One region of the Mycobacterium burgundiense genome, then DNA from elsewhere that is predicted to be linked to it. Evidence: riboswitches for the same ligand, from Rfam matches in the RefSeq annotation. Region 1 holds a riboswitch; the other holds the start of a gene.
What was found. Region 1 has a riboswitch for S-adenosylmethionine ahead of RCP80_RS09410 (hypothetical protein). Riboswitches for the same ligand answer to the same signal wherever they lie in the genome.
Positions count from the first base shown of each region.

Region 2: another riboswitch for S-adenosylmethionine. It lies ahead of RCP80_RS18285 (bifunctional o-acetylhomoserine/o-acetylserine sulfhydrylase); the one in region 1 lies ahead of RCP80_RS09410 (hypothetical protein).

Region 1 covers NZ_OY726397.1:2,016,922-2,023,667, forward strand. The annotation lists gene RCP80_RS09395 (ADP-ribosylglycohydrolase family protein) at 1-488, opposite strand, end outside; gene RCP80_RS09400 (NUDIX hydrolase) at 556-1,221, shown strand; gene RCP80_RS09405 (metallophosphoesterase) at 1,233-2,237, opposite strand; SAM riboswitch class IV at 2,546-2,656, opposite strand; SAM riboswitch class IV at 2,864-2,975, shown strand; gene RCP80_RS09410 (hypothetical protein) at 3,126-3,410, shown strand; gene RCP80_RS09415 (class I SAM-dependent methyltransferase) at 3,478-4,026, shown strand; gene RCP80_RS09420 (SpoIIAA family protein) at 4,048-4,416, opposite strand; gene RCP80_RS09425 (TIGR03617 family F420-dependent LLM class oxidoreductase) at 4,534-5,556, opposite strand; gene RCP80_RS09430 (hypothetical protein) at 5,589-5,957, opposite strand; gene RCP80_RS09435 (DUF732 domain-containing protein) at 6,036-6,377, opposite strand; gene RCP80_RS09440 (HNH endonuclease) at 6,443-6,746, opposite strand, start outside.
Region 2 covers NZ_OY726397.1:3,861,949-3,868,694, reverse strand. The annotation lists gene RCP80_RS18310 (bifunctional methylenetetrahydrofolate dehydrogenase/methenyltetrahydrofolate cyclohydrolase) at 1-542, shown strand, start outside; gene RCP80_RS18305 (DUF3017 domain-containing protein) at 539-820, shown strand; gene RCP80_RS18300 (hypothetical protein) at 877-1,113, shown strand; gene RCP80_RS18295 (class I SAM-dependent methyltransferase) at 1,119-1,853, opposite strand; gene metX (homoserine O-acetyltransferase MetX) at 1,850-2,980, opposite strand; gene RCP80_RS18285 (bifunctional o-acetylhomoserine/o-acetylserine sulfhydrylase) at 2,992-4,332, opposite strand; SAM riboswitch class IV at 4,484-4,617, opposite strand; gene RCP80_RS18280 (epoxide hydrolase EphH) at 4,694-5,533, opposite strand; gene RCP80_RS18275 (exodeoxyribonuclease III) at 5,622-6,443, shown strand; gene trpS (tryptophan--tRNA ligase) at 6,440-6,746, shown strand, end outside.

The DNA of each region.
Region 1 (6,746 bases):
GTGAGCTCGCTGATCGCCCGGGCGGCCGCCACCAGGGCGTGCTCGTCATCAAGATAAGCCAACGCCACCGGCGCGGTCCGCATCAGCGAACCATTGCCGGCGGTGCGACCGGTGCGCTCGTGCAGCGTCGCCGCCGCGGTGCGCGCGTGGGCCGCCGAGATGCGCCCCTCGCGGGCAGCTGTGGCCAGAACGGACCGCGTCTGGATGCCGACATCCTTGGCGCCCAAAGACCACTCGTGCCAGCGAGCCACGATGGCGTCCTGCGCCGTCGACTCGCGTAGGTCCGCTCCCGTAGCGGCGACCTCGGCGATGGCAATCGCCATGGCGGTGTCGTCGGTCCATTCACTCGGCTCCCACGGCCCACCCCCGGCCATCTCTACCGGCAACTCGGGCCCTCGCGGCGGCTGGAACTCGTACGGCGCGCCCAGCGCGTCCCCCGCCGCGGTCCCCAACAGCACGCCCTCGACCCGGTCATTCAGTGATGCCATCTCCACCCCCAGTTCAATTTGCGCAAAAGTGCGCTAAATGAGATGGACTGTACGCTGGGGCACTGACATGGACAACAAGAACCACAGAGACAGCAGCGGACGCACCCTGGGGGACTACCCAAGACCCTCGGTTGCCGTCGACGCGGCTGTGCTCACCGTCGATCCTGCGGTCGGGTTGTCGGTCCTGCAGGTCAGGCGGACAGGAGGTCGAGGTTGGGCGCTGCCGGGCACCTTCCTGCACGCCGGCGAGACCCTGGCCGACGCCGTCGCTCGGGCACTGGCGGACAAAGCCAACGTGACCGGGTTATGCCCCCGCCAACTCCACGTCTTCGATGACCCAGAGCGCGACGATCGTGGCTGGGTGTTGTCGGTGGCGCACGTCGCCGTCGTCCCGCCAGATCGGCTAACCAGCCGCCTCGTCGCCACCACCCGACTGGTCCCCGTGCATGCACCGGGCCGACTGATCTACGACCACGCCGACATCATCGCGCTGTCCGTCGAGGACGTGCGCACCCGCTACGAAGCGTCGCCGGATCCCGACCGTCTGCTCGGCGAGGAATTCACCCTGCGCGACCTTCGGTTGGTCCACGAGGGCGTCGCGGGGTCCGCGCTGCAACGTGACACGTTCCGGCGTTCGATGGAGTCCCAACTCGTCGCGACCGGCGCCACCACGGCGGGCGGGCGAGGACGCCCCGCGGAGTTGTTCCGGCGACGGGTCAACCTCGAGTCATGAACGGCCGCGGCTCACCATCCGCCTGAAGTCACGGAGTGTTCGCGCTGAATTGTGCTCTCGCCCGACCAGCGGTAGGCGGTCAGCGCGCCGTCTTTCACCGCGCTGAAGTCGACGCACGCGGTGTAGTCCGTCCAGTCGTGCCGGTGTTTCGGAGGCGCCTGCCGCCAGTAATGACCGTAGACCACCGGGATTTCGTCGGTATAGACGAAGGACCGGGTGTCGCTCCGCAGTTCCAGGTCGGGCAGCGGCGGGTAGGGCTCGCCGGCCGCGGTGGTGAAATTGCCTGCCATTTCGGCGATGTCGCGCAGGGTGCGGCCGCCGTTGTTCCACCATTGTATTCGGGCGTTGTCGCGCGGCGTGCCGTCTTTGTCGTGGTAGGGGAGCTGCCCATGGTTGACCAGACTGATCTCGGGGCCCTTCAGCAGCGTCTCGACCGCACGGTACAGCGGATGGTGCTCGGTGCTGGCCGCCACCAGATGGTCGATGTGGGCGAACGGGGTATTCGATCCGCAGTGGTGCTCGACCACTGCGATGGAGTCCGCGTGCCAGCAGGCGTGGACGACCCGCAGGCCACCGAGATCCAGCCAGAGCGGAATCGTCTTGAACCACTGCAGGTATCGCTGCCGGTCAATGCCGGTGACCTGGTCGAGGAAGGCCTTGTGCTGTTTCGCGTTCTTCTCCGACCTTTCGTCGTCCGGGTCATCGTGTGGGCGTAGGTACTTCCCGCTGCCGGGCGGCCATTCGGTGTCATAGGCGAGGGCGTTGAACTCGTGATTGCCCATGACGATCCGGGCGCTGTCCGCATCGACCATGGCCTTGACCACCTCGAGCACGCGCAACTGTTCGTCGCCGCGATCGATCAGGTCGCCGACGAAGATCGCCTGCCGACTGGGATGGCGGTATGCGGCTGCGGGCTCGGCCATGTAGCCGAGTTCGGTGAGTAGTTCCTCGAGCTTGGTGGCGCATCCGTGGACGTCGCCGATGATGTCGTAGCCTTCGATTCGCTGAACGTTCATCTTGTGTGATCCTCTCAATGGGGTTCGGATAGAGCAGACTGGGACTTCGTGTTACCGCGGTCCGCATCAGAAACGACATGCGGTCGAATCTCACACGTCCCGGGTATCACTGAGGTCCAATCCGAACACCTTGGCGCGCAGACGATGTCGGTCTTCCACCCGCGCTTCGTCCCGACGTCTCTGGGCGGCCACGCCGAGGTGCACCTTCAATGCCTGGAGCCATTGCTTGCGGTGCCCAGGGCCAATAGAGGCGCAGTCCTTCGCTTGAGACATCGCGATATTCCCCGAGTTTCGTGCCTCTGCCAGGAGAGGCGCTCTTGCCCTCACCGGTTGGCGTGGGCCGCGTCGTCATCCGAGCCACCCGCGAGCGTGGGGTTGGCGTGCCGCTTAGTCGGAGCTTGGTACGGCATCTCATGACGCACCCCGACTATAACTTGGCGGTCTGACAGGCAAGGCCGAAAGGTCTTGATGGGGTGCGCATTCTTCGCTTACGCAACGAAACCTCTCGGTTCAGATCACCGGTGTACTCACGGCAGGGGATGGAGAATGGTGATGAGATCAGGTCGCACGCTAGACCGCCGCCATCACGGCTGCTGTGTGGCCCGAGCCCTGTACCATGACGATTGCTTCACGAGTTGCCGTCGCCAAGCTCCGACTGGACGGTACGCCAACCCCACGCTGGTGGGTGGCTCGGATGACGAAGCGGCCTAAACCGTTTGGTGCGGGCAAGAGTGTCTCCGTGGTGGAGACTCCCGGGCAGGGAGGGCGGATTATGTTCCGGTCGATTGATCAAGTCATCAGGCGCAACGTGCGTGCGCAGTGTCCGCGGCGACTGGAGCGGCCCAGGCAGGCGGGACGGGGCGACCGTCCTCGGCAGAAGAGGTTGTCATGAGCGCAGAGCGTGGCTGGATTGGCGAGCCACAGCCTCCCCGGCAGTGGCATGCGTCGCACTACTCCCGAACGGCTGATCAAATCGCGCGCCACGGTTCCTACGCGGCCGCCGAAGCTCATCGTCGTTCTAAATTGCAGCGCGCCGTGGAAGATACCTGGGTCGAACAGGAGATCAGGAATGCCAAACTGCGCACCGTGAACGCATCTGCTCCCTTGCAGATTGCGGCGCGATACGAAAAGGCATCCGGTGTTGGTGACGGTTGTCCGGCTGACGGCACATAGCTGTGTCTGCACCGGGCCTCGCTTCGCCGAAGAGCGGGCGACGGGCGCACCGCACGGGTGAGTCGCAATGACTGACCAGGACCGCACCCGCTGGGACGAGCGCTACCGGGAGCGCCCGGCACCGTCCATGGAATCGGTGGGTCCGCCGCCGGCGTTCGCCCACTTTGAAGACGTGTTCCCCACTGAGGGGCACGCCCTGGACCTGGCGTGCGGACCGGGCGTGACCAGCGTGTGGCTGGCCCGTCGCGGCCTCGACGTATGGGGCGTCGACGTCTCGACGATCGCCATCGACCAGGCCCGAGAGCTCGCTGCGCGCAGCGACGTTGGCGATCGTTGCCGATTCGAAGTCGTCGACCTCGACGCCGGGCTTCCGGCCGGTCCACCCACGGACGTCATTGTCTGCCAACGGTTCCGGGACCGTCGCCTCGATCAGGCGATCATCGACCGGTTGGCCCCCGGCGGGCTGCTGGCGATCAGCTGGCTGAGCGCGGTCGGCGCCGAACCGGGGCGCTTCCGGGCGGCGCCGGGGGAGTTGACGGCCTCCTTCGCCACACTGGAGACGATCGCCGCCGACGAACGTCAGGGCGAGGCGTGGATGCTGGCCAGAAAGACCTGAGCAACGGCCGTGGAGGCGCCCTCAGCCCGCGGCCCACTCCTTCGCCTGCTCCAGCTCGCCGAGACCGAATATCTTGAGCTCGCCGGGAACCATCCACGCCAGCACGTGTAGCGCGTGCACAATCCAGTCCGTGTCGGTGACGATCGCCATCCGCTTGAATGCGGAGTGGTGTTTGAAGAGCACACCGAAGCCCATCCGGATGTCCTCGGCCAGCCCGCCGCGGCCGAAGCCTTCGTAGTCCGGATCGATGACCTCGACGAACCTGATCTCATCGGTGTCCAGCAGCTGGCGCATCTGCGGTTCAAATGCGCGCAGTTCCTCGCCCGTGACTGTGCCCGAGACGCGAATCCCGGTCACGCCCTCGGGCGTGTCAGTCATCATCTCGATCACGGCATAACCCCCCTGTGCAGTGCCCGAAATCCACCCTACGCTCGCTACCGGACCACCGGCCACGGTACGGGAGTGACGGGCGGGCGGCCCGGGCCGGCCGACGACGGAACGCCAGCTTTAATCGGGCACTGCAGACATCGCCCGCGCGACCGCGCCGTAGCGTTCGAAACGCTCGAGATCGCTGGCCGCGTTGTACAGCACGAGGCGGGTCGCGACACCGGCGTACTTCTCGCCGAGGGCGCCGGCCAGACCGTCCCAGGTGGACTCGGTGGCGAACGCCGCGATGTGGTCGTCGGTGATCTGGTCCGCCATTCCGGCGAAGTCGCCGGCCTTCTGCTTCTCGCGGATCCGCGCGGTCGTCCCTTCGAACCCGGCCTCATCCCAGATGAACGCATAGTTGGGCGTGCTGCCGTAAAAGCTCAAGCTGGCCCGCACAAGCTCACGTTCGTTATGCCGTTCCTCGTCGGTATCCCCGACAATCGTCATGACCGGCACAATCACCGCGACCTCCGACGGCGATCGTCCCGACTTCGCCGCTCCCGCAGCGACATTCGGCACGACGTGACGCGCAATGTATCCGGGTTCGCCGAGCGGATGCACATGCAGCCCGTCGGCGACCTCGCCCGCCATCCGCAGCATCCACGGATTCACCGCCGCCACATCGACACTCGGATCGGGTGCGTCGATGGGGCCCGCGCTCCACTGGGGCGTCAGGAAGTCGAGGTCGTAGAACTCGCCGTGGTGATCAAGCGTCCCGGTCCGGAACGCGGCGAAACACGCCTTCACAGCGAGCACGTAGTCGCGCAGTCGGGGACCGGGCCGGTCGAAGGCCGCACCGTATCGCCGCACCACATGGGTACGCACCTGCGTGCCGAGACCGAGCCGGAACCGCCCGCCCGTGGCCTCTTGGAGCTCCCAGGCCGTCGCGGCCGTGACGAACGGACTGCGCGGAAACGCCACCGCGACACCGGTCAACAGGTCAAGGCCGGGCGCGCACTGCGAGGCCACCGCGGCATTGAGATACGCGGTTCGCCCGGTCTCGGTGAACAGGAGACCGGAGAAGCCGAAGGCCTGCGTACGTCGGGCGAGATCGCCGATCTTTTCCAGCGGCTGCGGAGTCGTCATCACGTCGATGTGCACGCTGCCACCGTACGCCCGCGGGATGGTGATCCCTAGGCTCGCTGAATGCTCCGCAGCAACCCATCCCAGTTTCCGCGCTCGACGTAGCGCATGACCTTCGCGCCCTGCTCCCCGTAGGTGCCACGGCTGTCACCGTCGAGCACCCATGCATGCTGTCGGTCCGCCCGCGCGGCGATCTGCGCAATGCGGCGTTTCCGCTGCGCTTCCCGGCGGCTCCGCTCGGCCTCTGCTTTCTCGCACTGCGTGACCAACACCTGCGAGACCACGACGGCGAGGACGACGACGACGATTACCGCCAGAGCGCCCAGGATCCACCAGATGTACTTGACGATCACGCCGATGATGAACAGCAGCCCCACCAATGCAGCGAATCCGCCGACCTGATTCCCTTGACCACCCATGTCGGTTCTCCCTCCTGACCCGCATGATGCCATCAGGTACCGACATCGAGTCCCGTTGCCGAAGAGGCGATTCGCCGCTCACACCGGTCCGGTATAGCCCTGATCCCGGGCCCACCCGACAACCGTCGGCTTGGCGTCCAGGCACATGGTGTTCACCGCTGACATCAGCACGATCGCCGCCTCGGCCGGCGCGAAACCGGTATTGCCCAGCTTGCCGAGCACCAGCGGCGGCGAAACCCCTTGGCGCAGTTCGTGGCAGAGCTCCTTGCCGATATCGATCATGTCGACCATCGACGAGTACCAGACCCCCGCGCTGTCGAGCTCGGAGATGAAGTCGTACTGGTCGGCCTGGGCCGGACCGGCGAACAACACCGATCCACACACCGCCAGGACAGCCGCAATTACCCCACGTTTGCGCATGATTCCCCCCTCGGATAGCGCTTACGAAAGGGAAGTTAGACCATGCCACCGACAGACACGGACAACTACGATCCCACCCACCATGGCGGAAAGCTGATGTCGAGGCGTTCCCGTTGCCGGTATCCCGCCCAGGTCGGCACCCCGGTGGGCTGCCCGAGGTAGATCCCACGCGCCGCGGCGACTACTCGTGCGTGCTGGGTGGGCCACTGCAACGACGAGGCCACCTCTTCGAGCACCTTCAGGTCGCGTTCCAGCACCCGGTCGACGAGCGCCACCGCGGGCAGCGCACCGCTCTTGTCGCCGTTGCAGCGCGCGCACGCCAACACCAGATTGGCGAGGCCGTCGATGCCCACCAATGACCACGGCAGG
Region 2 (6,746 bases), 1.8 Mb from region 1:
ACCTGGACGAGAACGCCGCGCTGGAACGGGTCGACCCGGACAAGGACGCCGACGGGTTACACCCCACCAACCTCGGCCGGCTGGTGCTGGGCAAGCAGGCGCCGCTGCCGTGCACCCCACGCGGCATCGTGCACCTGCTGCGCCGCTACGACGTCGAACTCGCCGGCGCGCACGTCGTGGTGATCGGCCGCGGCGTGACCGTGGGCCGACCGCTGGGTCTGCTGTTGACCCGTCGTTCGGAGAACGCGACAGTGACGTTGTGCCACACCGGAACTCGTGACCTGCCCGCACTGACACGGCAGGCCGACATCATCATCGCGGCGGTCGGGGTGCCGCACCTGGTGACCGCGGACATGGTCCGTCCGGGTGCGGCGGTGGTCGACGTCGGCGTGAGTCGGGTCGACGGCAAGCTTACCGGCGACGTGCATCCCGGCGTCTGGGACGTGGCCGGGCACGTCTCGCCGAATCCGGGCGGTGTCGGGCCGCTGACCCGCGCGTTCCTGCTGACCAACGTGGTCGAACGCGCCGAGTCGCGGCAATGACGCTGCGGTCGGCGCTGCGCGACCAATGGCCGATCCTGACGGTGGTCGCGACGTTCGCGATCGCCTTCGTGCTGGTGGCCGCCGGCTTCTGGCGCCGCGGCGCGCTGCTCATCGGGGTCGGGGTGGCGGTGGCCGCCGGGTTGCGGCTCCTGCTCAGCGAGGATCGCGCCGGCCTGCTCGGAGTGCGCACCAAGGGCATCGATTTCGTCACCACCGCTTCGGTGGCGACGGTGGTGATGTACGCGGCCTCGACCATCGATCCGCTCGGAACGTCTTAGTCGATCCACAGAGAATCCGGCGGTGCGGCGGCGGTCGGGGTCACTAAGATGCCCCCATGGGGGCACTATTAGATAGTTCGACGGATCTATCCGGGGGCGAGTCGCCGGCCACGTTGGCCACTTTGCTTCGTATCCTGCACGCGGAATCGCAGTCCGCGCTGCGGCAGCAGCAGGTGTTGTGGCGCTGGCTCGATGGCCACGATCCCAGCAAGCAGCTACGGATTTCGTTGCGCGCCAACGGGTTCGGAATGCTGCTCAATCAGATCGATGCAAAGCGGGGCCGGGGCGGCTAGATTGGTCAACCCGCCAGCGTCGCCCGGATACACACCGTCACGTACGGCAGGGCGACGCCGGTGGAGTTCGCCAGTGCCGGGTGGGTGGCCAGCAGTTCGCGGACCCGATCCAGCGTCTGGGTGCGCACCCGTGCCGGTGAGGTGATGCAGTAGCTGCGGGAGGCCACCAGGTCCACCACCGCCTGCGGCGTCAGGTAGTTGGTCCACTCCACCTGATGGCGCTGCACGTCGCGGAACGGTTCCGGCAGCGGCACCGACTGGCTGAACGGGTCGTGTTCGGGGCCGATGATGGCCCCGAGATCCTTGACCCAGCCCAGCCGCTCGTCGCGGGTGTTCCACACCAGGCCCAGCCGACCGCCGGGCCGCAGCACCCGGGCCACCTCGGGGATGGCGCGCGCCGGGTCGACCCAGTGCCAGGCCTGTGCGACGAGGACGGCGTCGACGCTGTTGTCCGGCAGCGGAATCTCCTCGGCCGTGCCGAGCAGCGCCGGGGTCTCGGGCAGCGCATTGCTGAGCACCTCGAGCATCTCCGCGATCGGGTCGACCGCCACCACGTTCAGTCCGCGTTCCACCAGCCGGGTGGTCAGCTTGCCGGTGCCGGCGCCGAGGTCGAGCACATCGCGCGCGCCCGGCGGCAGCAGCCAATCGATGGCGTCCGGGGGATACGACGGGCGGCCCCGCTCGTAGGCGGCGGCCTCCGAACCGAAGGACAGCGACCGTGCGGGGTCTTGCGCGATCACCGGGACGCCAATTCCAGCGTCTGCCGGATCAGGGCGCCGATGGGTTCCATCTCGACCAGGAATCCGTCGTGGCCGCTGATCGACTCGACCACGTTGAGCCCCTCGCAGCCGGGCAGCAGATCGGCCAGCTCCTGCTGCAACCGCAGCGGATAGAGCCGGTCGGAGGTGATGCCGCCCACCACCGTGGGGACCGAACAGGACCGCAGCGCCGCGGCCACCCCGCCGCGTCCACGACCCACGTCGTGGCTCGAGAGCGCGTCGGAGAGTGTCACATAGCTGCCGGCGTCGAACCGGGCGCGCAGCTTGGCGCCCTGATACTCCAGATAGCTCTCCACCGCGTACCGACCGCCGGTCAGCGGGTCCTCGTCGCCCTGCGCGATGTTGCCGAACCGGGTGTCCAGCTCGACCTCGCCACGGTAGGTCAGGTGTGCGAACCTGCGCGCGATCTGCAGCCCGGCATCCGGGCTGCGGCCGGTCTCGTAGTAGTCGCCACCCTGCCAGTCCGGGTCGGCCTTGATGGCCGCGATCTGAGTGCTCTGGGTGCCGATCTGATCGGCCGTGGCGCGCGCGCCGACCGCCAGCACCAGCCCGGTGCGCACCGTATCGGGATGTCCGACAATCCATTCCAGCGCTCGGGCACCGCCCATCGAGCCGCCCATCACGGTGGCGACCTCGGTGATGCCGAGGGCGGCCAGCGCGGCGATGTCGGCGTTGACCTGGTCGCGGATGGTGATCACCGGAAAGCGTGAGCCCCATGGCAATCCATCGCGCTTGCGCGAACTCGGTCCGGTCGAACCGCGGCAGCCGCCCAGCACATTGGTCGCCACCGCGCACCAGCGGTCGGTGTCGATCGGCGCGCCCGGCCCGGCGATGCCGTCCCACCAGCCCGGGGTCGGGTGCCCCGGTCCGGCCGGGCCGGTGATGTGCGAATCGCCGGTGAGCGCATGCAGCACCATGACGACGTTGTCGCGAGCCGGGGACAGCTCGCCCCAGCGCTGGACGGCGATGCTGACGTCGTCGAGCACCACACCGCTTTCCAGCTCGAGTGCACCGATGTTGACGATCGCGGTCTCACCCTCGGGGGGCAGGACGGCGTGCGCGAATACGCGCTCTTCGGAGATGGTCATGTCCGGCTCACTCAAAACGCCGCCACGGCTTGGGGGTCCGGGTGCCCCACGGCTCCGGCGGCGGCGAAGCCACGCTCGAGGTCGGCCAGGATGTCGTCGATGCCCTCGATGCCGACCGCCAGGCGCACCAGGCCCGGGGTGACCCCGCTGCTGAGCTGCTCCTCGGGCGAGAGCTGCTGATGCGTGGTGGAGGCCGGATGGATCACCAGCGACCGCACGTCGCCGATGTTGGCGACGTGGCTGTGCAAGGTGAGCGCGTCGACGAATGCCTTGCCGGCGGCGACTCCGCCGGCCAACTCGAAGGCCAGCACCGCGCCGGTGCCCCTGGGCGCCAGCTTCTTTCCGAGGTCATACCAGGGTGAATCCGGCAGTCCGGCGTAGTTGACGCTGGTGACGCCCTCGTGGTCGGCCAGGTACTTGGCGACGCATTGCGCATTCTCCACGTGGCGTTCCATCCGCAGGCTCAGCGTTTCCAGGCCCTGCGCCACCAGGAAGGCGTTGAACGGGGAGGCGGCCGAGCCGAGGTCGCGCAGCAACTGCACCCGGGCCTTCAGCGCGTAGGCCGGTGCGCCGAGTTCGGCGAACACCACACCGTGGTAGCTGGGGTCCGGCGTCGTGAACCCGGGGAATCGTCCGCTGGTCCAGTCGAAGGTGCCGCCGTCGACGAGCACCCCGGCGATCGCGGTGCCGTGGCCGCCGAGGTACTTGGTGGCCGAATGCACGACGATGTCGGCGCCGAGCGCCAGCGGTTGGATCAGGTACGGCGTGGCGATGGTGTTGTCCACGATCAACGGCACGCCGTTGTCGTGGGCCACCGCCGAGACCGCGGGGATGTCGAGGATGTCGATCTGCGGGTTGGAGATGGTCTCGGCGAAGAAGGCCTTGGTGTTGGGCCGCACCGCCGCCCGCCAGGACTCCGGATCATCGGGATTCTCGACGAAGGTGACCTCGACACCGAGCTTCGGCAGCGAGTGCTGGAAGAGGTTATAGGTGCCGCCGTACAGGCGCGGGGAGGACACGACGTGATCGCCGGCCGCGGCGATGTTGAGGATCGAGATGGTCGAGGCGGCCTGACCCGATGCCAGGAACAGCGCCGCGACGCCGCCCTCGAGGGCCGCGACGCGCTGCTCGACGACATCGGTCGTCGGGTTCATGATCCGGGTGTAGATGTTGCCGGGTTCGGCCAGGCTGAACAGGGCCGCGGCGTGGTCGGTGCTGTCGAACGTGTAGGAGGTGGTCGCGTAGATCGGCAGGGCCCGCGCATTGGTGGCGGCATCGGGCGTCTGGCCGGCGTGGACCTGCTTGGTCTCGAACGACCAGGAGGCGCTGTGATCATCGGTTTTGTTGCTCATGGGGTGGTGTCCTTCGGTAGCTGGTCTCGGATGCTTGTCCGTCGGCGCTGGCACGACGGATCGACGCGCACGGGTGCGCGTCGGTTCAGCAGCAGTGACACATATCGGGCCGCATCAGGTTTCCCTGTCTACTCTTGGGGCCCGCGTACCGGACCCGCGCTTGCCGTGTAACCCACTGGATGGTTGGTCCAGTGACTACTCAACCTGGTCATCACCCGGGGCACCCCACCGCGGTTGGAGGGTTGCCGGCCAGCAAGCCGGGGCTTGTTGCTGGCACTCATGACCGATACGCAGAATATCCCAACCGACCGAGTGTCGGCCAGCAGGCACGCTTCAGCCACCCGCGAAACGTCCGGTGGGGTCAGGCCCGGCGCTGTTCGGGGCCCGGCGCGGAGTGCTCGTCGAGGAAGGCGATCAGCAGGTCCGCGACGAGGTCCGGAGCCTCCAGCATCGGGATGTGTCCGACCCCGTCGAGGCGGGTGGTGCGCGAGGTGGGGGGCAGATTGTCGAGGAAGTGCCGGTGGCCGCGCACGGCGGGGAAGACCCGGTCCTTCTCGCAGACCACCAGGTGGGTCGGGACCTCGATCTCGGAAAGCTCCAGCAGTCCCGGCAACATCAGGGTCTTGACCAGCAGCGCGAAGTAGGCGCGGCAGTGCGTGGCGTCCGCGACGAGGTCCACCAGGTCGGCGTCGGTGGGCCCGTCGGCGGGACCGCTGACCGCCAGCGTGGCCACCCGGCGGGCGAAGGGCAGCCGAAGGATCCGGGGCCCCAGCAGGCGCGCGGCCAGCAGGACCGGACCGCCGGCAATGAACTTCGCCACGGTCTCGAACTTGACCGGTGACCACTGCGTCCAGCCGCCGGCCGGGGCGATGCCGGTCAGGGTGCGGGCCCGGCCGCGTCGTTCCAGCTCGAACGCGACCCAGCCGCCCAGCGAATTACCCACGATGTGGGCGGTGTCCCAGCCCAGTTCGTCGAGTTGTCGTTCGACGTGATCGGCGAGCAGTTCGGTGTTCAAGAACCACGTCCCGGCGTCGGGTCCGCCGTGGTGGCCGACCATCGTCGGGGCGAAGACCTCGTAGCGCCCGGTCTCGGCGAGCTTCTGCCCGACCGTGGACCAGACCTGCTGCGAGCACAGGAACGGATGCAGCATCAGGACCGGTTCACCGGTGCCCAGATGAATGGGGGCGCGACGGAACGTCATGACCCGACTTTAGCAACTATCCGGTACCCCCGGTACCGGCTCGCCTGCGGCCGGGCGGCGTCCGACGCGTTGGTTAGGGTGGGGCCTCGTGATCGTCACGACCGTCAACGTCAACGGCATCCGGGCCGCCGTCAAGCAGCGCTCAACCGACAATCTTGGTTTGCTGGCCTGGTTGAAGGAAACCCGCGCGGACGTGATCTGCCTGCAGGAGACGCGCGCGGACGATGAGCAACTGGCCGAAGCGCTGGCCCCGGCCATCGCCGACGGCTGGCACCTGGCGTCGGCGGACCCGCATCTCAAGGGCCGCAACGGCGTCGCCGTGCTGTCCCGCACCCCCTTCGACGAGGTGCGCATCGGCTGTGGCGCCGACGAATTCGCGTTGCACGGCCGCTACCTCGAAGTCGACACCGCGGGCCTGACCGTCGCGAGCCTGTACGTGCCGACCGGCGAGGCCCAGACCGACCGCCAGCTGGAGAAGGAACGCTTCATGACCGCGATCGCCCACCGGATGGCCCAACTGCGCGCGACCGGCCGGGACGCGCTGCTGTGCGGGGACTGGAACGTCGCCCACACCGAGAACGACATCAAGAACTGGAAGGGCAACCTGAAGAAGTCGGGATTCCTGCCCGAGGAACGGCAGTGGGTCACCGATCTGCTGGCCACGGGCTGGGTCGACGTCGTGCGCGCGCTGCATCCCGAGGGGCCCGGTCCGTACAGCTGGTGGTCCTGGCGCGGCAAGGCGTTCGACAACGACGCCGGCTGGCGCATCGACTACCACCTGGTCACCCCCGCGCTGGCCGCCCGGGCCGTGACCGCCGGCACCGAGCGGCCGGCCGCCTACGCGCTGCGCTGGTCGGACCACGCGCCGGTGACCGTCGAATTCGCGGATGAAAAGATGGCCGCATCATGAGCGACAGCAGCGCGGCCCGCCGAGTGGTGTTCTCCGGCGTCCAACCCACCTCCGATTCCCTGCACCTCGGCAACGCGCTGGGCGCGATCAACCAATGGGTGGGAATGCAGGACGAGTTCGAGGCCTTCTTCTGCGTGGTCGACCTGCACGCCATCACCGTGCCCCAGGAGCTCGAGCCGGAGGTGCTGCGGCGCCGTACGCTGGTGACCGCCGCGCAGTATCTGGCGTTGGGCATCGATCCCGCGCGCAGCGCCATCTTCGTTCAGAGTCACGTGCCCGCCCACGCCCAGTTGGCTTGGGCGC